DNA from 2 places in the Pseudoalteromonas sp. Z9A6 genome. Region 1 is predicted to be linked to the other one. Evidence: predicted binding sites of a transcription regulator. Region 1 holds the regulator's gene; the other holds the start of a gene.
What was found. Region 1 encodes LexA, which represses DNA repair genes until DNA is damaged. Its sites were predicted from a motif close to TACTGTATNNNNATACAGTA; they were not measured.
Positions count from the first base shown of each region.

Region 1 (12,592 bases):
AATGTCTTTTAGCCGTTGAAAAACGGGTAAATTGTTCGGCAGATACCGAAACGCACACACAACAAGCCAATAAGGCCAGAATAAATCGAGTCATATCCATCACAAATGTGAACTACAGGAATGGGCAGTTTAAAGCCTTGAAGATAAAAGATAAAGTTAACTTAAGGCCTACGCTTATATTAATAAAAAGTGCCTGATTAATTTTTTACTCAAAGTTATTTTCACTATTCATTTATTTCTCACTATTTATCGTATTTTAACCACACAAGGTTACCCGTTAAGGAGTATGCTTAAAGCTTACTCAATATGAGGATTTGGATTGCAAATGAAATTTGTTGATTATTATGCAGTGCTTGGAATATCGCCTGATGCAGATGATAAAGCGGTTAAAGTAGCTTATAAAAAGTTAGCCAGAAAATATCACCCAGATGTAAGCAAAGAGCCTCAAGCAGAAGATAAGTTTAAAGAAATAGCAGAAGCTTACGAAGTCATTCATAACAAAGAAGAACGTGTAAAATACGACGAGTTACGTCGTCACCAACAAAATCGTGCTCGTCAACAGCAAGGCCATTATGGTGGTAACAATGCCTCATCGCAAAGTAATTATCAGCAAAGCGATCCTCAAACCGATCAAGAGTTTTCTGATTTTGTTAATTCAATGTTTGGCGGCGCCGGTGGATTCAATCGTTCCGGGCAGAGCAGAAGTAACGCCGCTCGCGCGCAAAAAGGACAAGATGTGGAAATAGAGTTCCCAATTTTTCTTGAAGAGACTTTAGTTGATACCGTGAAGCCTGTTGAGTTTATGTTACCGCAGCGAGACAGCAGTGGCCGTGTCACTGAAATTAAAAAATCACTAAAAGTGAAAATTCCCGCAGGTTCAGTAAATGGCGAGCGAATTCGACTAAAAGGGCAAGGCGGATTAGGGTCAGCGAATGGGCAAAATGGCGACTTGTATTTACAAATTAGTTTAGTGCCTCACCCATTATTTGATGTTGAGGGTCATAACCTAAATATAGTTGTCCCTCTTGCACCATGGGAAGCGGCTCTTGGTACAAAGCTAAATTTACCTACGTTGACAGGAAAAATCCAATTAACTATTCCTTCTAATAGTCAGTCTGGTCAACGCTTGCGTATTAAAGGTAAGGGATTAATGAGTAAAAAAGCTAAAGGTGACTTATTTGCTGTGCTTAAAATTGTTAATCCAACATCTATTGATGATACCAGTAAAAAACTGTGGGAAGAATTAGCCGAAAAAGCTCACTTTAATCCCCGTAATAACTGGAGCAAGCCATAATGCAAATTATCGTGACACAAAAAGACGATTTACTTACTAGCAAAGAGCTATGTTTGAGCAGTGATATTAGCGAAGCAATTTTATATGAGTTAGTTGAGCATAATATTGCGGTTCCAATTGAGGGGAAGCATGTTACGCAGTGGCTATTTACGGTATCTGCAGTGACCTTAGTTAAAAAAGCGGCCCGTATCCAACATGACTTTTCGTTAGATTGGTCGGCAATAGCTTTAGTTTTACAATTGCTGGATGAGCGTGATGAGTTGATTTTCGAAAACGAAATGTTAAAGCGACATTTGAGTCGATTTAAGCACTTGGAATAAAATAAGCCCTAGGCTTATTTACTCTTTGATAAGTGGGCGCTAGCTCTCAAAAACCAATATGACTACTTTGATTTATTCTTATTTTTAATTCGGATAAATCGTTTTAGTCGTATATTTTGTATAAGTAATAATATTCCACTTAAACAAAAAAGTACGCTAGTTGCTGAAAAGCTAATAAGTAGTGGATTATTAAAATTCTCTCGCTCATCGTAATCCATAATATGTAACATCCAAAAAAAGTCGAAAATTCGCCATAGTGTGCTGCGAACGGTGACAACTTTGCCGTTATTTTCTGACAAGTACAGTGTTGTGTTAAATGTGTCGTCAAATTGGACCTGCCAAACATTGGTTTTATATCCTACTTCTCGCATACCTAGCTTTAGTAGTACAGCGCTTGTTACATGAGCGTCAATAAGTAAGTGTGCTTTAGCATTTGCGGTAATTTGTATTTTAGTTGGCGGTTCAAATGGTCGGCCTGTTATGCCATTGAAGCTTTGCTGCTCGTTATTACTAAAGACAGTAATAAGTGGTGTAGTTAAGAAGTTCTCAAAAATTATTTGTGTTGGATTAACCACCTGAGAGGCAATATCGTCAAGGGAGGCAACATAATCAGCCTGCGTAAATGGGTTATTAAGATTACGTGTTGCAAGATGCTCCCCATAAACTTTATCAAGAGGGATTGCACTCATAATTAAACCACCTAGTAACCATGCTAAAATTTGTAGTGCTAATAAATAACCTAACCATTTATGTAACTTGCGAGCATGTTTAAATATTTTTTTATTCATGTTTTAGTCTTATTATTTTTAGAGGCTAGTTTATTACATTAATAGGATAAGTTACTGCGACATTTTGTCGCAGTTTAAACTATAGCTTACTGTAATCATTTAAAAATAAAAAAGATTACACTTAAATTCCTAACATGACTTATCTGTTTAATTGAGCTGAATATTTGATATCCAGCTAGCTTTAAATGCTAAAAAATACTTAAAAGCTGCGAAATATCCATATAAAGTGGTTAATAGAGCATAGTTGATTTGGTATAACGGTAAAACTGCGTTAAAGTTTGCAATGAAATTATTAGAGGATAAATACGAAACGATGTCGGAAATTCAATTTTTAAATGTAGATCTTGAGCTTGAATCAAAGCAAGATATTAGTTTGCTAGTGGCGGACTTGAAAAAAGTCGCGACGATTTTACATTATGACAAAGACGAATACCGTCAACTAGCGCGTATTGAAGCTACAGGTGAGGTGAGCACACCTGATAAAGCCATAAACCATATATGTGAGCTTATTGAATCGTGTTCGCGTAACGCGCTAAAGCAATGGTTAAGCTGTTCACGTAGAACGTTTGATATTGGTTTTGAATCAGGGACTTCTCCTAAGTGCTTTAATCAAGCCTTAGATGCAGATACATTATTGCGTATATCTGCGATTGGTGCGGGTATGGAAATTACCATTTACCCAATCGAAAAGTAACTATCTTCGCTCTACGACTGCTGCGGTCATTTTTGATACGCAGCACAGCTCATTGCGGCTATTTGTAATTTTTATTTCCCACACTGAACTACGTTTACCTATATGAAATGCTCTTGCCGTTGCTGTTAAAGTGCCGTTGCGAGATGCTTTTAAATGACTTGCGCTAATCTCCTGCCCTACACAGTAAAATTTAGTAAAATCGACAACAAAGTTAGCGGCATAGCTGGCAACTGTTTCGGCAAGTACAACGTTAGCACCGCCGTGAACTATCCCCATTGGGTTATGATGCTCAGGAATTGCCGGCATTGTGGCAACCAAATAATCATCGCCAATTTCTGTGACTTCTATCCCCATAGTTTTCATTAATGTTCCTTGGCCATTAATGCCTTGTTCTAACTGCTTGCACAGCTCTAAGGTGATGGGCTGGTACCAAATACTCATAATGTCTCCTTTGCATTTTTAATCATTTATAAACTTAGCTTTAGTTATATCCCTAAAATGTACACAAGTGAAATTACTTTAGCTATTTTAAGGCTTAATTTAAATTTGCGATTTTTATTTAACTGTATATACTCACAGTTAAATATACTGTATGGAAAACCAGTTGTATGCGACCATTAACGAACCGCCAAGCTCAAATACTCGAACTAATTAAAGTTTTTATTAAAGACACTGGTATGCCTCCTACACGTGCTGAAATAGCGCAAACATTAGGTTTTAAAAGTGCCAATGCTGCTGAAGAACATTTAAAAGCACTTGCTAAAAAAGGCGCAATTAAAATGAAACCAGGTGCAAGCCGTGGTATTCAATTAATTGAAGAAGAAGAGCCAGAACAATTAGGTTTACCGCTTATAGGGCGTGTTGCTGCTGGTTCACCTATTTTGGCGCAAGAGCACGTTGAAAGTCACTGCAAAATCGATCCATTAATGTTTAAACCGGCTGCAGATTTTTTACTACGCGTTAACGGTATGAGCATGAAAGATATTGGTATTATGGATGGTGATTTACTTGCTGTACATCGTACTCAAACCGCTGAAAACGGACAAGTTGTTGTTGCCCGCCTAGACGAAGACGTAACTGTAAAACGTCTTGAGAAAGCGGGTCGTAAAGTATTACTTCATGCTGAAAACGACGATTTTGACTCTATTGAAGTAGATCTTGAGAATGAGTCTTTTAATATTGAAGGCTTAGCCGTTGGCGTTATAAGAAACGCTGATTGGATGTGACTTTAAAAATAGCTTTTAAACAAGCAGTTTTATAAATGCGTACTAACTAGTACGCATTTTTGTTTTAAAATTTGTACTAAAAATAGGGCGTAAACAGCCCACTGACTATTTAAGCTGTAAACTTTTTTGCACTTATATTTTCCCCCTCCGAATGCGTTAAACCCCTTTGTTTTGCTCATATTTTGAACTTTCTGTTGCCCAGTTGATTACCGATTTTTTATTAATTATTCAATATCACCTGATTGTTTTTTATACTAAAACTTGCTTGTTGTTCGTTTTTTAGCTAATTGTTAATGTGCTGAGCTAATAATAACTCACAGCTTTTTAGTTTTGAGAACACACAATATACATAAACTCGTTGTTGGCGCAGCAAAACCAATCAATATTAAATAAGATTGGCTAAAAAAATAAAAATAACGAATTGGCGTTTAAGCCGTATGCCTCTTCGCTTTGCATTCGCAATAGCATCAAAGGAGCCGTCACATGGGTAAACTGACCTCTACCTTGTGGCTTATATTATGTGTTTTTTCGCACCCAGTTTTGGCTAACAGCCAATACAATATGCGCAAAGGCGTAACCGATATAAGCAATAATGTATATCAGCTGCACATGACCATATTTATAATATGTTGTGTGATTGGGGTGATAGTGTTCGCAATTATGTTTTGGGCACTTATTCATCACCGTAAATCTAAAGGGGCTGTACCTGCCCAATTTCACGAAAGCACTAAAGTAGAAATACTTTGGACTGCAATTCCGTTTGTTATTTTAATTGCTATGGCAGTACCAGCCACTAAAACCCTAATTGCAATGGAAGATGCCAGCAAAGCTGATCTCACTATTAAAATTACGGGTTCGCAATGGAAATGGCATTATGAATATATGGGTGAAGATGTAGAGTTCTACTCTATTTTATCTACCCCGCAAGATGAAATCGCGAATCTTGCAGATAAAAATCCTAACTACTTACTTGAGGTTGATAAGCCTCTTGTACTGCCAATAAATCAAAAAGTACGATTTTTAATGACTTCTGACGATGTTATTCACTCTTGGTGGGTACCTGATTTTGCAGTTAAAAAAGATGCTAACCCCGGCTTTATAAACGAAACATGGACGAACATAAACGAAGAAGGTACTTACCGAGGCCAATGTGCTGAGTTGTGTGGTAAAGACCATGGCTTTATGCCCGTTGTGGTGGTCGCTAAATCTGAGGCTGATTTTAAAACATGGCTTGCAGATGAAAAGCAGGCTAAACAAAAAGCAGCATTAGCAGATGCCGCATTACTTGATAAAACCCTCCCAAAAGAAGAATTAATGACTTTAGGCGAACAAGTATATATGGCTAATTGTGCTGCATGTCATCAACCTACTGGCATGGGGTTACCGGGCGTATTTCCTGCACTTAAAGGCAGCCCGATAGTGCTTGGCGATATAAAAGATCACATTGATGTAGTTATCCATGGACGACCCGGTACGGCAATGCAAGCTTTTGCCAAGCAGTTATCTATAAAGCAATTAGCTGCGGTTATTACTTATAAACGTAATGCGTGGGGTAATGATACGGGTGATGTTATTCAACCGAGTCAAATACAGACAGCACTTGATGCCAAAGTGGAGGCGAACTAATGAGTAGCATAGTAGAACAACCTAACGCCAATGAAGCTCATCATGCTCATCACCCAGCTAAAGGTTTTAAACGCTGGCTTTACACAACTAATCATAAAGATATAGGTAGTTTATATTTAATTTTTTCGCTGACCATGTTCTTAATTGGTGGCGCAATGGCCATGGTGATCAGGGCTGAATTATTTCAACCAGGTTTACAGTTGGTCGACCCTCACTTTTTTAATCAAATGACCACAGTGCATGGTTTAATTATGGTGTTTGGTGCGGTTATGCCCGCCTTTACAGGCCTTGCTAACTGGATGATACCACTTATGATTGGCGCGCCAGATATGGCATTGCCAAGAATGAATAACTGGAGCTTTTGGATTTTACCGTTTGCGTTTTTAATCCTATTGGCATCGTTATTTATGCCTGGTGGGGGTCCTGCATTTGGTTGGACTTTTTATGCACCACTGTCCACAACATACAGTAATGATAATACTGCATTGTTTGTATTTGCCGTACATATTATGGGAATTAGCTCAATAATGGGCGCAATCAATGTGATTGTAACCATAGTGAACTTACGTGCCCCCGGCATGACATGGATGAAGTTGCCCTTATTTGTATGGACGTGGTTCATTACTGCCTTTTTATTAATAGCGGTAATGCCAGTGCTTGCAGGGGCTGTCACTATGGTACTTACCGATAAGTATTTTGCGACCAGCTTTTTTGATGCCGCAGGCGGTGGCGACCCGGTGATGTTCCAACACATTTTTTGGTTTTTTGGTCATCCCGAAGTATACATAATGATTCTTCCTGCCTTTGGCATTATATCTACAATAGTACCTACCTTTTCTCGTAAAAAACTTTTTGGCTATGCCTCAATGGTATACGCCACATCCTCCATAGCACTATTGAGCTTTATTGTATGGGCTCATCATATGTTTACTACTGGGATGCCGGTAGCTGGCGAGTTGTTTTTTATGTACGCGACCATGCTTATATCGGTACCTACAGGAGTAAAAGTATTTAATTGGGTTGCCACAATGTGGAAAGGCTCAATAACTTTTGAAGTGCCAATGCTTTTTAGTATTGCGTTTATTGTGCTGTTTACCTTGGGTGGTTTTTCGGGATTGATGCTGGCAATTACACCTGCTGATTTTCAATATCACGATACTTATTTTGTAGTGGCGCACTTTCATTATGTATTAGTAACAGGGGCTGTATTTTCGATAATGGCAGGTGCTTATTATTGGCTGCCTAAGTGGACGGGCAATATGTTTAATATCACATTGGCTAAATGGCATTTTTGGCTATCGCTGGTGAGCGTGAACGTACTGTTTTTTCCTATGCATTTTGTAGGGCTTGCCGGTATGCCGCGTCGAATTCCCGATTATGCTCTTCAATTTGCCGACTTTAACGCAATCATAAGTATTGGTGGGTTTGCCTTTGGTTTATCGCAATTGTTGTTTGTAGCTGTGGTAATTAAATGCGCGCGTGGCGGTGATAAAGTGCCTGCAAAAGTATGGGAAGGGGCAGAAGGCCTTGAGTGGGAAGTTGACTCTCCAGCGCCATATCATACTTTTTCTACGCCGCCGGTTATTAAGTAATGACACACGCACCGCTACTCAAACGTTTGGTACTTATTTGCATAGGCATGTTTGCCTTTGCCTTTGCTTTAGTACCTTTGTATGACGTGTTTTGTGATGTAACAGGGCTTAATGGAAAGCCTTCGCTTGAGCAAGCAGAGCAAAGTACACAAATAGTACAAAACCGAGAAGTCGGCGTTAGCTTTACTACTCACGCACAAAGTGGTGCACCGTTTGAAGTTAAATCAAAAGAATACAGTGTAGTGGTAAAACCCGGTGCAATGCGTGAAGTAATGTTTAGTGCTAAAAATAACAGCAATCTAGATAAAGTAATGCAGGCTGTACCATCAGTCTCACCAGGTAAAGCGGCAAAGTATTTACATAAAATAGCCTGTTTTTGCTTTGATCAGCAACCTCTAAAAGCAGGGGAAGAGCTTGAATTTAAATTACTTTTTTATGTTGATACCGCATTGCCAAGCGATATTGAAGAATTAACTTTATCTTATACCGTATTTGATATTAGTGAACAGCTGGTGGCAAGTAATAACTAGCTTTTTAAACTAGTGTGAAACTAGGAGTAAATAAAATGAATCAAGAATATGAGCATTATTACGTACCAGAGCAAAGCCCGTGGCCTATTGTAGGTGCTGTTGCATTGTTTTTTATTGCAGTAGGGGCGGGCTTGACTGTTATGAGTGTAGGTAAAGAAGGTGGTAGCGGGGTTTATCTGCTTTATGCCGGTATTGCTGTACTTGTGTATATGTTGTTTAGCTGGTTTAAAAATGTAATTAGTGAATCAGACCAAGGTTTGTACTCAGCACAAATGGATCGCTCATTTAGACAAGGTATGAGCTGGTTTATTTTTTCTGAAGTTATGTTTTTTATGGCCTTTTTTGGTGCGCTTTTTTATGCACGGGTATTGTCGGTACCTTGGCTTGGAGGTGCAGGCAATAATGCAATGACTAACGAGGTATTATGGCCTACTTTTGAAGCCGTTTGGCCGCTAGTTTCAACACCTGCTGGCGAAACTACTCAAGCTATGGGCTGGCAAGGCTTACCACTTATAAATACCTTAATACTGCTTACTTCCTCAGTTACTTTACATTTTGCCCACGTAGCGATGGAAAACAATAAACGCACTCCACTTAAGGTTTTTTTAGGCGCTACTATTTTATTGGGCGTTTGCTTTTTAGGGCTGCAAGTTGAGGAGTACATGCATGCATATAATGACCTTAATCTAACGCTAGATGCGGGTATTTACGGTAATACGTTTTTTTTATTGACTGGTTTTCATGGTATGCATGTAACGCTAGGAACCGTACTTTTATTTGTAATATTTTTACGGATATTAAAAGGGCACTTTACTAAAGATAAGCACTTTGCTTTTCAAGCAGCTGCTTGGTATTGGCACTTTGTTGATGTGGTGTGGCTGTGTTTGTTTGTATTTGTATATGTGCTGTAGCGTTTATTGGCGAATTATTTGCTTTAATAAAACCAAGTTTAAGCGCTGCAATAACAACAACTAAAACAACGATCGAAAACAATACGCGACGACCTAAAAAGTGAGACATAGGTCGTCCCCCTGTTTTCCCTGACACCATAATAAACAATGCTCTAAATAAGTTAAAAAGTATAAATATTAACAACAGTACGATAATAATTTTAATAATCACTGAGTTGACCCTTTATGCAGTTAGTTTTATGGTACAAACAAAAGCTTAGCTCACTAATCACATTTTGTATGGTTGTGGTTGTTGTACTTGTGTGTGTGCGATTAGGGTTTTGGCAGTTGGAGCGAGGTGAGCAAAAGCAGCAACAACTAACCGCCATAGCTAAGCAACAGACTCGTGGTGTGATGAGCTGGTCTCAATTACTTAACTTGCCTGATAGCTGGAACAAAACTGGTGTATTGCTTGAGTTAAAAGGGCGGTTTGTACAAAACCAATATTGGCTTTTAGATAATCAAATTTATAACGGGCAAGTAGGGTACGACCTACTTGCTTTACTAAAGCCCGATAGCGAAGAAAAAGTGATTTTAGTTAATTTAGGATGGGTAAAAGCGCCTATATCTAGAGATACACTGCCAAAGGTTACTCTGCCTACAGGTATTTTTATTCTTAAAGCGCAAATAAAAGAAAATAACTTAAGTAGCTTTACGCTTGAAGATAAAACTACAAATAACGACTTACCTACAAGAATCCAATCTATCGACTTGAATATGCTGAGCACCCAAAGCCAGCAATCATTAATTAATTTTATGGCTTACAGACAAGGTACTGGTGATGAAATTGCAACACCTCATTATGAGGCCGTTGTTATGAGCCCTCAAAAGCATAATGCCTACGCTTTGCAATGGTTTTTAATTGCTATTGCATGTGCTGTTGTGGCTATTTTTGCGAGTAAAAAAAGGACACATAATGAAAAATAATCCCCTTTTGTTGTTTGTGGGTTGCTGTGCAATCCCATTAGTTTTGGCATATGGCGCATTAAAGTTTGATTGGTTGCCTACTGCAATTACTAATAATGGTGAGTTTTTAAGCCAAGAAATAAAACTTAAAAATTGGCCGCAAAATAATCCCAAACAATGGACTATCGCGCTTAATTATTCAAACGAATGTAACACCCCATGCAGCGAACAGCTCAATGCACTTAATAACTTATATGTGGCACTTGGTAAAAACCAAGGCAAGGTTGATATGGCTGTAATGGGAAGCCCCGACAATAAAAATCTACCATGGAAAATTATTACCGAACAACAGAGTTTAAATCCTGCAAGTTTATATTTAATTGATCATATGGGGTTAGTGGTACTTGAATATCCCTTTAAGGTCGAGCCACAAGAAAACCGTTTAGTACAAAAAGGGCTATTAAAAGATCTAAAAAAATTACTTAACTATTCTCGTTCTAGCTAATTAAGTTGAGCTTAAGTTGGAGTATCTGATGTATAAAAATTATAAAAACTTAGTATTAATAACAGGATTACTCGCTTTGATTGTAGTTGCTTTAGGTGCGTACACCCGCTTAAGTGATGCAGGATTAGGGTGCCCCGATTGGCCTGGTTGTTATGGCTTTTTAACGGTACCTAAGCATGAGGCTGACATAGCCTTAGCAACTCAAAGCTACCCCGATATGATGTTCGAAACCGCAAAAGCGTGGAAAGAAATGATTCATCGCTACTTTGCAGGTGCTTTAGGCTTACTTATTTTAGGTTTATTTGTGTTGGCTTTTTTAAAGCGCCAATATCCAACTACGCCAGTTAAATTGCCTTTGGCTTTACTTCTACTCGTGGTGTTTCAGGCTGCCCTTGGTATGTGGACAGTAACCATGAACCTTCAGCCGCTTATTGTAATGGGGCACTTATTAGGTGGCTTTAGTATTTTGTCACTTATAACGCTTTTATATTTACGGCTAACCGCAAAACCTATTATGGGTGGTGATAGCGGCGCAAAACGCTATTTTGGTTTAAGTTTAGTAGCGCTCAGTGTATTGATTATCCAAATTGCACTTGGTGGTTGGCTGGCTGCAAATTACGCCGCTCCTCATTGTAGTGGTTTGCCATTGTGTAATTACGCACAACCGTTTTCATTGAGTAGCGTATTTCAATTACCACTTGAGCACAGTAATTATGAATTTGGTGTGTTATCGCAGCAAGCGCGTATGTCTATTCATTTATTACACCGCATTTGGGCACTGGTTACTTGCATCGTTCTGGCGCTAATTATGTGGAAAATATACAGCCAAGCGTACTCTAAAAAAATTAAAAATTGCGTGGTGAGCGTATTGCTTACCCTGCTTTGCCAAATTAGCTTAGGGCTTATTTTAGTACATTGGCATATTCCGTTGGGAGTTGCACTGGCGCATAACTTGATGGCTGCCATACTATTATTAAGCATGGTTAGGTTGTGTTATTACCTAAAATCACGCACATAAAGGGGAAATATAATGGCACTTATAATTGATAAAAAAATACTGCTACCCGTTAATGCTCAATCGCTAATTTCGCGTACTCATAATTTGCTACAAGACTACTTAGCAATTAGTAAATTTAAAGTGGTAGCTATGCTGGTACTAACAGCTTGGGTTGGTTTAGCGCTGGCTCCTGATGTAGGGCGAGGCATGGCTGTACAGTTTATTAGCTTGTTAGGTATAGGGCTACTTTCTGCTGCTGCAGCGGTTATTAATCATGTGGTTGATAGTGAGATAGACTCAAAAATGGCAAGGACTCGTCATCGTCCTGTGGCTAAAGGGCGTTTAAGTAAAACACATGCGCTTAGTTTTGCAGCTGTTATTGGGGTTGCTGGTTTTATTATGCTAATGGTGTGGGCTAATACCTTAACCGCTATATTAACGTTATTTGCATTGGTAGGTTATGCATTTGTTTATACATCATTTTTAAAGCGTGCTACACCGCAAAATATTGTTATAGGTGGGTTGGCTGGCGCAATGCCTCCATTATTAGGTTGGGTGTCAGAAACAAACCAAATGGCAGCAGCCCCTTGGTTACTTGTAATGATAATATTTACCTGGACTCCGCCACACTTTTGGGCGCTGGCTATAGCACGAAAAAGTGATTATGAACGCGCTAAAATTCCTATGTTACCAGTAACCCATGGAATCGACTTTTGTAAAACGTGCGTCGTTGCCTACTCTGTTTTACTCGCTGTAGTTTGCGTATTACCTTATTTAATTGGTATGTCTGGATTAATATATTTAATAGGTGCGTGTGTATTAAATGCAGTGTTTATATATAAAGCCGTCAAATTAAAAATTGCTGGAAATGATGAGACTGCAATGGACTTATTTCGTTTTTCGATTATTCATTTAATGGTACTCTTTGTAATCTTATTTATAGATAAATGGCTCCCTTTATGAAGCAGTTATGGCTTGGATTAATTGTTGTTTTAGTTTTGTTTTTATCAGCATGTTCAAATGAAAATAGTCCGCCAGATGTAGATGCATTAGTTTACGAAAATGCAAAGCCACTGTCTGATTTTACGCTAAACGATCAGCGCGGCGAATTAGTGACTAAGCAACAATTTTTAGGACAGTGGAATTTAGTATTTTTAGGCTATA
Region 1 covers NZ_WTKZ01000065.1:1,819-14,410, forward strand. The annotation lists gene GQR53_RS17685 (endonuclease) at 1-94, opposite strand, end outside; gene GQR53_RS17690 (DnaJ C-terminal domain-containing protein) at 326-1,294, shown strand; gene GQR53_RS17695 (chaperone modulator CbpM) at 1,294-1,614, shown strand; gene GQR53_RS17700 (hypothetical protein) at 1,677-2,402, opposite strand; gene GQR53_RS17705 (hypothetical protein) at 2,716-3,096, shown strand; gene GQR53_RS17710 (PaaI family thioesterase) at 3,097-3,537, opposite strand; gene lexA (transcriptional repressor LexA) at 3,705-4,322, shown strand; gene coxB (cytochrome c oxidase subunit II) at 4,806-5,948, shown strand; gene ctaD (cytochrome c oxidase subunit I) at 5,948-7,540, shown strand; gene GQR53_RS17730 (cytochrome c oxidase assembly protein) at 7,540-8,070, shown strand; gene GQR53_RS17735 (cytochrome c oxidase subunit 3) at 8,106-8,981, shown strand; gene GQR53_RS22680 (DUF2909 family protein) at 8,884-9,192, opposite strand; gene GQR53_RS17745 (SURF1 family protein) at 9,207-9,947, shown strand; gene GQR53_RS17750 (hypothetical protein) at 9,937-10,431, shown strand; gene GQR53_RS17755 (COX15/CtaA family protein) at 10,460-11,449, shown strand; gene cyoE (heme o synthase) at 11,462-12,391, shown strand; gene GQR53_RS17765 (SCO family protein) at 12,388-12,592, shown strand, end outside.

Region 2 (12,592 bases), on a different contig from region 1:
GTAACATTAATAGCATTTAATCGCTTAAGTTTATTTTAAAATTAGATTCTGGGCGCACCTTTAAATTAATATCAAGGATGCGTAGAATAAGAAAAAAGCATAGGGATTTATCATGTTAGACATACTTTTAGTAGATGACGACGTTGAATTTAGTGACGTTGTTTGCCACATAGTCGAATTCCTCGGCCACAATATAAGCACAGCTACCAGTTTAAAAGAAGCACATCAATGGTTTGAAAATAATGCGTTTGATCATGTGCTGCTTGATTTTATGCTGCCTGATGGTAGCGGTTTGCACTTACTTGATCACTTAAAAACGATTGGGCAATCTCCAAAAATTACACTTATTTCGGGTCATCCTTCAGTTAAAGGTATTTTAGCTGATATGTGTGAGCCAAATGTAGGGCATTTATTAAAACCATTACAACGTGAAGATTTAGAACTCGTTTTAAATGGCCCTAAAAAAGCAGTTAAAAAAGCAAAGTCGAGCGGTATTGTACGCCACTTTGGCGGTTTGATTGGTGAATCTGAGCCAATGCAAAAGCTTTACAACATGATTGAACGTGTAGCTAAAACAAATGCTAACGTGATGCTTATGGGTGAAAGTGGTGCAGGTAAAGAAGTAGTGGCTCAAGCTATTCATAACGCAAGCCAGTGCGAAGGGCCATTAGTTGCTAGCAACTGTGGCGCACTTTCAAAAGAGTTAATTGGTAGTGAGTTATTTGGCCACGAAAAAGGCGCATTTACAGGCGCAATTGCACGTAAAGAAGGTGTATTTGAGCAATCAAATAACGGTACTTTGTTTTTAGATGAAGTAACTGAAATGCCAATTGATATGCAGCCAAATTTACTGCGAGTGCTTGAAACTAAAAAGGTAACACGCGTAGGTGGTAACAGAGAAATACCAACCAATTGCCGTGTTATTTCAGCTACTAACCGCTCGCTTACCGATTTAGCACAAAATAATGTTATTCGTGAAGATATTTACTTTAGGTTGGCTGTTTTTCCTATTGATATACCGCCACTTCGCGATAGAAAAGAAGATGTACCTTTATTAGCAAAAGCCTTTTTAGATCAACTTAATGACGAAAACGGCACTGCCTTTAGTTGGACTGCCGCACAGCTCAAAGAGCTGCAAAGCTATGAGTGGCCGGGTAATGTGCGAGAGCTCCGCCATGCTATACACCGTGCATTTATTATGAGCGACCCACAAACTAGCGATATTATTTTACCTGATAACTTAGAGTCACCTTTTTCGCGCGTTAATAATCAAGCTGCCGAAAAGCCTGTATCAGCAGGGCAAACAATTGAAGAAGTTGAAAAAGAACTTATTCATGCAACGCTTGATAAGGTGCAAGGTAATAAAACGCTTGCTGCACAAATGCTGGGTATTAGTACTAAAACACTTTATAACCGCCTTAATGCATATGGCGGTATTGGCGAATATAAATAGATTTGAGGAAGGGCATGACATCCGATAACCAAACAGAGCAACTCAATAAATTAGTACACGATGCAAGAGGGCCGCTAAATCGTATTTCGATGAATGCTGAGCTGATTAAATTGGTACTTGAAAACGATATGCCAAAAGAAAAAGCGTTAGATGCACTTGATAAAATTATCAATAATTGCCAACAGTGCAGCGAAAGTTTGCAAAAAATATCAGACTCTCAATAAGTATTAAGTGTTGTATAAACTTTAATTCGGGAAGCTAAATGAGCAAGAAAAAACAGCAAGGTAAGGCTAATATTACGTGGGCAACATTTATGGTGGTTGTGCTAGGTATTATTGTGGGCAACGCATTTTTAGCATTGAATACGATTCAAGGCTTAACACAAACCCAAAAAAGTTTAGACAACACTAGCATGCTAACCACAGCAATTGAAAAGCTGCATCTATCCATAGTGCAGGCTGAGTCTGGGCAGCGTGGTTATTTATTGACAGAAGAGGCTGACTATTTAGCGCCTTATTATGACGCTATTGGGCAAATTGAGGCGCAAACAGATCATGTCAAGTCGCTTCACTCTGAGATTGACGGTCAAGCTGAGCGTATAGCCCAGTTGTTAGTTCTTGTAGATAGTAAAATTAAAGAATTAAAACAAACTGTAAACCTTGCGCTAGATGACAAAGAAAGACGTGCGATGTATGTATTAAATACACATAAAGGAAGAAAGCTTTATAAGCAAATTAGAGAGTATGTTAATGAAATTCAAGACCGTGAATTACTCTTTAAAGTAAGCCATTTTTCTAAATTAGCACAGATTAAAAATGAGGCTAAAATTACATTCGCTATAACAGCAATAACCAGTGGGTTGCTGATTATTGGTATGTTTATTATGACGCGCCTTAATTTAAGAAATGCAGCACAATATCGTTTTGAGCTTGAAAAACAAAACGAAACATTAGCAATTAAGGTTTCTGAGCGGACACAAGAGCTAACATTATATTCAGATGAATTGAGCCGAAGTAACCGAGAGCTTGAAGAGTTTGCTTTTGTAGCAAGTCATGACTTACAAGAACCTCTTAGAAAAATCCAAGCCTTTAGTGACCGTCTCGAAACTATGTTTAAAGATGAGCTGGGTGAAAAGGGGATGGATTACATTGGGCGCATGAAAAATGCAGCGCAGCGTATGTCTAATCTAATAAACGACTTATTAGAGTTTTCGCGTATTACAACGCGTGGCAAAGACTTTGACGATACGAATTTAAATGAAGTTGTAGCTGATATATTAAGTGATTTAGAGATAGCAATAAAAGAGTCTGAAGCACAAATTGATGTGGAGGATTTGCCAGTTATTCAGGCTGATAAAAGCCAAATGCAGCAGCTGTTTTTAAACTTGTTGTCGAACGCTGTTAAATTTAGGCGTCCAAATATAAGCCCGCACATAAAAATCAGTTATCAAGATGAAGATATTTTCAGCTCTGATCATAATACTCATTTAAGTTTTCAAGTTATTACCATAGAAGATAACGGTATTGGTTTTTCACAAGACTATGCCGATAAAATATTTGTACCGTTTCAGCGATTACATGGACGCTCACAATATAAAGGCACGGGTATTGGCCTTTCTGTATGTAGGCGTATTGTAGAGCGCCATGGCGGAACAATTACAGCCCAAAGTAAAGACGGTGAAGGTGCAACCTTTATCATAAAACTACCTGTGGAAGCTGAGCTTTTCACATTGCAAGGAGAGGCTTAAATGCCCTATTCAAAAGTAAAACCGATTACTATTTTAATGGCAGACGACGATGAAGATGATCGTTTGTTAACACAAGATGCCCTTGCTGAAAGTCGTGTACTTAACGAGCTTCACTTTGTTGAAGATGGCGTCGAGTTACTTGAATATTTAGAACGTAAAGGTAAGTTTGAAGACAAAGCAGTTTCGCCGCGTCCTGGACTTATATTACTTGATTTAAATATGCCTAGAATGGATGGCCGTGAAGCGCTTGAAGCCATAAAAGGAAACCCTAGCTTAAAGGGAATTCCGGTTGTTATATTAACTACGTCTAAACAAGAAGAAGACATGGTAAAAGGGTATAACTTAGGTGCCGCATCTTACATCACTAAACCAGTAACGTTTGATGGCTTAGTTGATTTGATGAAAACGCTAGGAAAATACTGGGTAGAATTTGTAGAGCTACCATCAACATTTAACGATTAAAGGGAGATTCTATGTTAGATAAAGTGACTAAGCTGCTGCTAGTTGAAGACGATGAAGATGATTACATACTCACCTGCGACTATTTACAACAATTAGATTCACATACGTTTAATGTAGAATGGATAAGCTCTCCAGAGCAAGCAATTGAAAAGCTGAGTAAAAATGAGCACGATATTTGTTTGCTCGACTATCGCTTAGGTGCATCTAACGGGCTAAGCGTTTTAAAAAAAGCGATAGCCAACGGTTTTAGCGGTCCTATTATTATGTTAACGGGGCAATCTAATGATGAGTTAGACTCAGCTGCGCTTGATGCGGGCGCCGTTGATTACTTAATAAAAACAGAAATGAGCTCGAGCCGATTTGCGCGTGCTATTCGTTATGCTTTAGCGCGTAAAGATGTAGAAGGTGAGCGAGTTGAACGCTTAAAAGCTGAAGCCGAAAATCGTTCAAAAGATCGATTTTTAGCTCATTTGAGCCATGAGTTACGTACCCCTCTATCGTCTATTTTAGGTTACACCGAACTGTTAATGCAGAGCGACTTTAGTCAGCAAGCAGAAAATGAATTGGGTGTTATTTATCGAAACGGTAAACACTTATTGAGCTTGTTAAACGATGTGCTCGATTTGTCAAAAATAGCAGCCGATAAACTGGAACTTACCCTAAGCGAAGTTAACCTTGATAGCATGCTTGCCGATGTATACACGCTAATGCGCGTATCGGTGCTTGATAAGGGCCTTACGTTGCGCTTTGAATCTCATAAGCCATTACCTCTAGTTGCACGACTGGATGCAACAAGAGTTCGTCAAATTTTAATAAATCTAATAAATAATGCGGTTAAATTTACCGATAAAGGCGAAATTGTTGTTAATGCGTGGACGCAATGGGTTGATGACACTGAAATGCTATTTTTTAGCATTAAAGATTCAGGTATGGGCATTGCCCCTGAAAAACAAGAACTTATATTTAAGCCTTTTGAACAAATAGCCGATGTAGAATCACGCTCTGTAGGTGGCGCAGGCTTAGGTTTGGCAATATGTGCTGAATTGTTAGCGCGTATGCACGGTGATATTAGTTTGCACTCTGAAATAGGCAAAGGTTCTACATTTACTATTTCGGTTTATCCGGGTGACATTAGTGGAGTAGAACGCCAAACGCTTAATTTTAGTAGCGCACCACAATTACAAAGTAAATCAGCTCCTTGTAAGGTACACGGACGAGTATTAGTAGTTGATGATTTACGTGATTTACGCATGCTAGTTGGTCATATGATCAGTACCTGTGGTGCGCGCGTAGATTATGCCGAACATGGCCAGCAAGCGCTTGAAAAAGTACGCATAGCAGATGCGTATAAAGCGCCTTACGACATTATTTTTATTGATATTCATATGCCTGTAATGGGCGGCAAGGAAGCTACCATAGAGCTTAGAAAAATGGGCTATAAAGGCCCAATAATTGCGCTCACTGCCGCTACGATGAAAGGCATACATGAAGAGCTTGCTGCACTTGGTTTTAACGATGTAATACCAAAGCCTGTTGATAGCGCGGCTTTATATCAATGTTTACAAGATTACTTGGTAGCGCCAGAGCATGCACCGCAAGCTAAAGATATAAGCTGTGGCAAGGACTTAACTGAGAAGAAACAACGTTTTTTACTGGTTGAAGATGACCACGATGCAGCACAAATTACGCAGCTACTTTTAGAAAGCTTAGGTGTTGAAACCGTCATTGCGTCTAGCTGCGCACAATGTTTGCAAATACTTAATCACGACCAGCAATTTAATAAGGTATTGTTAGATATGCATTTACCTGATGGTCGTGGCGTTGACTTAGGCCAGCAAATTAATGAGCGATACCCTGAATTACGCTTAGTGATTGTAAGTGGAGCAGAGCCAGATCCAAGAGAAATAAAAGATTTAAATATTGACCGAGTTTTACTTAAACCTATTAATTTGAGCTTACTTGAAACGCTTATTAGCTAAGGACTGTTTCTCTTTTTAGGTTGAATTCATCAGTATGTTTGGTGTTTAGGCAAGGCTGAGCCTGTGTAGTGTGGTTATTTCCTATAAATAGGCGATAGCGAAGCAAAAATGCCGAACATGCGTTGCCCGATAGCTCCTAGATTGAACAAATTTTAATTCTGAAAGGTCAACAGGCCCTAATAACTGAGACATTATTTATATGCATTCAATAAAGTTAGTATCTGAAGAGTTAACACCATCAAAAGTAGTGTGTGTTGGGCGTAATTATACCGCACACATTGCAGAGCTAAATAACGAAACGCCAGAGCAAATGGTTTTATTTAATAAGCCAAATAGCGCAATTACTAATACGTTATTTGCAGCTCACAACGGCGATACGCTGCATTATGAAACCGAGTTGTGTTTTGTAGTTAAAAATAAAAAATTTGTAGGTGTTGGACTCGGCCTTGATTTAACTAAGCGTACTGTGCAAAGTAAATTAAAAAATAAAGGGCTTCCATGGGAGCGCGCTAAAGCGTTCGACGGCTCTGTTATTTTAACTGATTTTGTAGCGCTAACTGATGCAATGAAGCACTTTACCTTTGAACTTAAAATTAATAATGAAGTGATTCAGCGAGGTGATACTCATTTTATGCTGCACAATCCTGACTCAATTTTACAAGAAATTAGTGAATTTATGAGCTTAGAAGACGGTGATGTAATAATGACAGGTACACCGTCGGGCGTAGGTGAGGTAACAGCTAAAAGTATTTTTGCAGTGGCGCTTTATGCTAATGATCAGTGTTTGCTTGAGCATCAGTGGCAAGTAAGTAAAAGTTAACGACTTGCTGTTGGTAGTGTTTATCAAAGTCAGTAAAGGTGGTTTTAAGCCAACTATGCTGACTTTGTTGATACTCAGGCGATTGGAGTACATTATTTTTTAATGCGCGGTTAATTTTTTTAAGGGCTTGCTCTGCAAAATTATTAGGTGCTTTAGCCGCACAGCCTATTGCTCCTCTTATAAATTGAATGTCATTTTCTGCAATTGGCACACTTTCTATATACGTATACTCCCCTTGTTTATTAAAGTAATCAGCCATAAACGGGTAATCAATTGAGTAGTCTAAAAAGCCGTGACTCAAGCGTGCTATAACAGCCTGACTTTCATTTTCGCTACTCCAACTTAACGAAGACTCTTTATCTCGTTTTGTATTTTCAATAATTGTATTAATTTTAGTTGTAAATTTACGTGCAGCCGCTTGCCCGTATACATATTGCGGGTCGGTTAATAAATTAATAAGGTGAATAGGCGAGCCGTGCTTTTCTTCTAATTGCGGCTTTAGCTCTTTAGTCGTGATAATTGAAAATGGGGGATATACCGTTGTTGGATTTGAGTAGTTAAGTTGTTGGTTATTATTTTTTTTATAAATAACACACGGAAAACATACATTTTTTCCTTCATTTAAATATTTATTTATACGCTGCTGAGGAACAATTAAGCGGGTATGTTTTACATCAGTTATGGTTCTGATGAGTTGCTCGGTTAGGTTGTCGCAAATACCGCCTTGTGGTGCGCTTTCACTTTTAGCTATATGAAAAGGGGGCGTGTAACTTTGCAGCCAAATAATCTCTTCTAGAGGTTGTACTTTTTGCTCAACGGCGTGCGCGTTGAATACAATTAATAAGCAAAATGCATAGTATCCGTTTTTCAGCATTGATAAGTGTTCGTTGAATTAAGAAAACTTAATAAAAGTATAGTGTTGGTTGTAGTAGGGTCAAATATTTTAGTTTAAAAGCAACCTCATTCAAGGCTGCTTTTAACTCATACATGCTTAATAAGGCATCGGATGGTTTCTAAATATGGTGTTAATATCACTAAGAATTTCGTCGTTTAGCGTTATGCTAAATGCGTCTATATCTTCCTTTAATTGAGCTATAGATGTTGCCCCGATAATTGAAGAAGTTACGCCATCTACTTGGTTACACCATGCTAAGGCTAGTTGTGCTGGAGTAATATTGTTTGCATGAGCCAGCTCAACATACTGCTTAGTGGCTTGCTCTGCATTGGGTGTATCTCTAAAAATACCGTTACGCTGCATGAAGGTCCAACGAGAGCCTTCAGGGCGAGCACCGTTTAGGTATTTACCCGTTAATAAACCGGCTGCTAAAGGCGACCACGGTAAGTAGGCAATATCTTCGTGTACACATTGTTCTATTAAATACGGCCAGTCTTTAGCGTGCGCTAAGCTAAACTCATTTTGAATAGATACCATACGCGGTAAGTTATGCTCTTTGGCCAAACTTAAGAACTGGCTTATACCCCATGGCGTATCGTCAGATAAACCGCAGTGCTTAATTTTACCTGCTTTAACACATTCATTAAGGCCTTCTAGAATATCAAGCATACTAGCTTGTTGCTCTTGTGTATTTACGTCGGTAAATTTAAGAGTGCCGGGCCATTGTCTGCCAAAGTGAGGGGTAGAGCGGTTTGGCCAATGTAGTTGATATAAATCAATGTAGTCTGTTTGAAGTCGCTTAAGTGAATCATCTACGACTTCTATTACTGTTTGGCGAGTAATATTGCCGCCATCACGTACCCACGATAATCCATTGCCTGCAATTTTTGTAGCTAGTACCACTTCGCTGCGCTTTTGCTGATTACGCGATAGCCAATTGCCAATAATTTCCTCGGTTTTACCATAGGTCTCTGGCGAAGGAGGCACAGCATACATTTCGGCTGTATCAATAAAGTTTACGCCTTGCTCGAGCGCGTAGGCTATTTGTTCATCAGCGTCGCTTTGAGTATTTTGTTTACCCCAAGTCATACTCCCTAGGCACACTCGAGATACGTTTACGCCACTGCTACCTAGTGGGTTGTATTGCATAAAAATTCCTTAACTAAATTAGTTTTGAGCATGGCTGATTAAAGCCGATAAAAGAGGCTCGGAGATTGGGGCTTTTTGCCCTGTAGTAAAATCAAACATTACAACTTTAGATGCACCCGTAGTCGTTATTGCTTTTTGTGCATGGCTGTAAACGGTGTAGTTCATGGTAAAGCGATCTGTTTTAAGATCTGTAATTGTAACGCCTACAGTGAGTGTGTCGGGAAAAGTTACTGGGCGTTTATAGCGAACGCTATTTTCGCTGATTACTGGGCCCACACCGTTTGGGCTTATTGTGTCGAACAGATTTATTTTATTTAAAAAGTCGATCCGGGCTATTTCAAAGTAACGTAAATACACTACATTATTTACGTGTTGTAGCGCATCCATATCAGCCCATGCTACGGTGATATCGGTATGAATAGGGTGCTGATCTTTAAACGTTTGCATTATTTATTGGCCCTTGATTTTTAAAGTACTTAGATTATCAACATGGTGTTACGAGCTCAAGGTAATTAATGGCATGTTTTTTTATAAGATGATTGTACCTGTTTAATTTTAGGTCTACAGTTAAATTACACAGACACACAAAAACACACAAAGGTAAAAATATGCAGAATATAATTAATTGGGCCTTAGCTTGTTTGGTTTTTATAGCCTCTTTTACCTGTTACGCGATGGGGAATGAATCTGGCGCTATCATTTTAATGTTGGCAGGATTTTTATTTGAGGTTATGTATTGGCTACGTGGTTATAAAGAGCAAGAAGGTAATAAGCGCTTTTTTTAATCGCTAACTAGGGCCTGTTGACCTTTCAGGATTAAAATTTGTTCAATCTAGGGGCTATTTAATCGCGGCGCGAGGTTTGTGACCTAGTGGGCTAAGTAAAAGCCGAGCAACAAAGAGTAAATTGCCCCTAGGCAGAACCCTTCGGGCAGCGTATGTTTGGCATTTGTGCTACGTTATCGCCTATTTATGGGGAATAACCACACTACATAGGCTCTGCCTTGCCTAAATACCAAATATACTGCTGCAAATTTAACCTCGAAAGATAAACAGGCCCTAGGCTTGCTTATCACATTTGATTCTATAATAATGACTGTATAAATAACCAGTTATTGTTGTGGTGATGAAGAAGTTTATTCACATAGATATGGATTGCTTTTATGCAGCAGTAGAAATGCGAGATAATCCAAAACTTGCATGTGTACCGCTTGCTATTGGAGGCAATAGCCGACGAGGCGTGCTCTCAACCGCTAACTATATAGCTAGAGAGTATGGCGTACGATCGGCTATGTCGAACTATCATGCTAAACAATTATGCCCCGATTTAGTTATTGTCCCAGGGCGCATGGCTGTATACAAAGAAGCTTCAAACCAAATACGTGAAGTATTTAGACGCTACACAGACTTAATTGAACCTCTTTCTTTAGACGAAGCCTATCTAGATGTAACAGACAGCACCGCTTGTAAAGGCAGTGCCACACTTATTGCACAGCAAATAAGAGCCGATATTTACAATGCTACAGGGCTCACTGCATCAGCTGGTATTGCACCGATTAAATTTATTGCTAAAATAGCCAGTGACGAAAATAAACCGAATGGTCAATTTGTCGTTTTGCCTGATGAGGTTGATGACTTTTTAGCGCAATTACCGCTGGGGAAAATTCCAGGAGTGGGCAAAGTAACGCTCGAAAAGCTAAATTTAAAAGGCTTATATACCGGCAAGGATGTACGTGAAAAAGGCATTAACTGGATGCAGCAACATGTGGGTAATTTTGGTGTGTCGCTTTATCAAAAATGTGCAGGTGAGTATGTTGGTAAAGTATCCACAGATCGCATAAGAAAATCGCTGAGTGTTGAACATACCTACGAGTACAACAAAACGAGTTTACAGGAGTGCTTAGATGAGCTGCCAAGGTTGTTAGAGGAATTAGTTTTAAGGCTTAATAAACAGCAGTTACAAAATCGTATTAATAAATTGAGTGTTAAGGTGAAGTTTGCAAATTTTGTAGTGACCTCAGCCGATCAGGTATATCACGAGCTAAATATAGAAATATTTGTTCAACTACTTACTAAGGCCTACCAGCGAGGGCTACAACAGCCTGTAAGATTACTTGGCATAGGCGTTGGGATTAAAAACGAGCCAGAACAAAACTTCCAACTTAGTATTCTCGATTAAGCTGTAAAGCCTGTAACTCCAAGTTGCCATTTATTGATAGGTTATGTGATTAGCTCATCGCTCCTTGCTGGTCTTCAATATATAAATCGACGATAATAGGGGCTTATGTTTTCTAACAGGACCTTATTTATGGCATACCCTCAAGCGGTTAGTGCAAGCTTTGAATGCACATCTCATGATGCGCTTATTATTATTAGTAATGACTTTTCTCAGTTACCAAATAACTCATTACGTGATGCTATTTTAGCTCAAGCAAACGTAGATTCTCGCATCGGTAAGCAAGTTACTTTATTAGTAATTGAAAACAAGCGCGTTGTACTTGCGCCAACCGGTCCGTTAAATAGAGATTACGACGACGTGCGTCGTTATTTTGATGCTGCTAAATTAGCAATTAACGAAGCAAAAGCGTCGGGCAGTGTTAACCCTGCATTATTTTTACCAAATTTAAATGGCGATAGCCGTTATCAGCATGCTTTAGAAGTTGCTTATTTAGGCGCTTGCCAAGCCTTATGGCAGCCATTAGAAGCGCGTGAATATCACGGTGAAAGCATTGAACCTATTACACAGATTGGTTTAGTTGGCGCAAGCGAGCAAACGATTAAAGCTGTTAATGCAATTGCAGCAGGCCAATATGCAGCGCGTGACCTGTGTGGTACTGAACCTGAGCGTATGGCTCCACCACGCTTTGCAGATTACTGTGTTGATTTATTTAAAGGCTCAAACATTGCGGTTGACGTAATTGACGATATTGCAGCTATTGATAAAAACTACCCAATGCTGAGTACAGTTGCTCGCGCATCGTATGCAGTTGAGCGCCATCACCCACGTGTTGTTAAGCTTGAATATGTACCAGAGGGCGAAATTACTCGCACACTTATGTTTGTAGGTAAGGGGCTTGTATACGATACAGGCGGTGCAGATTTAAAAGTAGGCGGTTATATGGCAGGCATGAGCCGTGATAAAGGCGGCGCAGCTTCTGTTGCTGGCTTTATGAAAGCCGTTGCGGATTATCAGCCTAAAGGCGTTAAAGTGGTATCGTACTTAGCTGTTGTTCGTAACTCTATTGGCTCGGATTGTTTTGTGCCAGATGAAATTATTACTAGCCGTGAAGGTGTTCGTGTACGTATTGGTAATACCGATGCAGAAGGGCGCTTAGCAATGGGCGACCTGCTTAGCGAAATGAAAGATTTAGCTAAAACAGAGGTTAATCCAACGTTATTTACTGTAGCTACATTAACGGGTCATGCAGCTCGTGCAATGGGTCCTTACGGTGCGTATGTTGAAAATGGTCCAGCTCGTAGCGCTGGTGTTTCACGTCAAATAGCTGATTTGGGTGACTTATGGGCCGATGGCGCTGAAGTATCGCGTTCACGCCGTGAAGACTACGACTTTATTAAACCACGCACACTAGCTGACGATGTTTTATCTAGCAATAACGCGGCATCGGCTGTTACCGCTCGTGGTCATCAGTTCCCAATGGCATTTATGGCTATTGTTGGTGGGCTTGATAAACACGGTAACGATTCGGTTCAGCCACTACCTTATGTTCATATGGACATTGCAGGAAGCGGTGTTGAAGGTGGTGATTGGCAGCACGGTAAGCCAACTGCCGCATCAGTAACGAGCTTGTTTGCACGTTACTGTATGTAAGCTAAAAACTTTCATGCAATAAAAAAGCCCTGTTAATTCAGGGCTGTTGCGTTTCATGGTAACGGTATCGCTATCAATCTAATTTAAAGCGATTAACTACGCTCGAAAGCCCTTGGCTACTTTGTTTAAGGTTATCGCTGGCATTTGTAAGCTGTTTAGTATTATTAAGTGACTGCTCTGTTGAGTGTGATAGCTCGTTAATACGTAAATTAACTTCATCAGCGGCTTGAGTTTGTTGCTCTGTGGCACGTGCAATTTG
Region 2 covers NZ_WTKZ01000013.1:31,323-43,914, forward strand. The annotation lists gene GQR53_RS07365 (sigma-54 dependent transcriptional regulator) at 113-1,453, shown strand; gene GQR53_RS07370 (histidine kinase) at 1,468-1,677, shown strand; gene GQR53_RS07375 (sensor histidine kinase) at 1,716-3,200, shown strand; gene GQR53_RS07380 (response regulator) at 3,201-3,662, shown strand; gene GQR53_RS07385 (hybrid sensor histidine kinase/response regulator) at 3,674-5,641, shown strand; gene GQR53_RS07390 (fumarylacetoacetate hydrolase family protein) at 5,841-6,461, shown strand; gene GQR53_RS07395 (ABC transporter substrate-binding protein) at 6,412-7,335, opposite strand; gene GQR53_RS07400 (aldo/keto reductase) at 7,453-8,505, opposite strand; gene GQR53_RS07405 (thioesterase family protein) at 8,524-8,952, opposite strand; gene GQR53_RS07410 (hypothetical protein) at 9,114-9,290, shown strand; gene dinB (DNA polymerase IV) at 9,631-10,683, shown strand; gene GQR53_RS07420 (leucyl aminopeptidase family protein) at 10,813-12,333, shown strand; gene GQR53_RS07425 (methyl-accepting chemotaxis protein) at 12,407-12,592, opposite strand, start outside.
Region 2: the regulator LexA is predicted to act here: its motif matches at 9,599-9,618, upstream of dinB (DNA polymerase IV).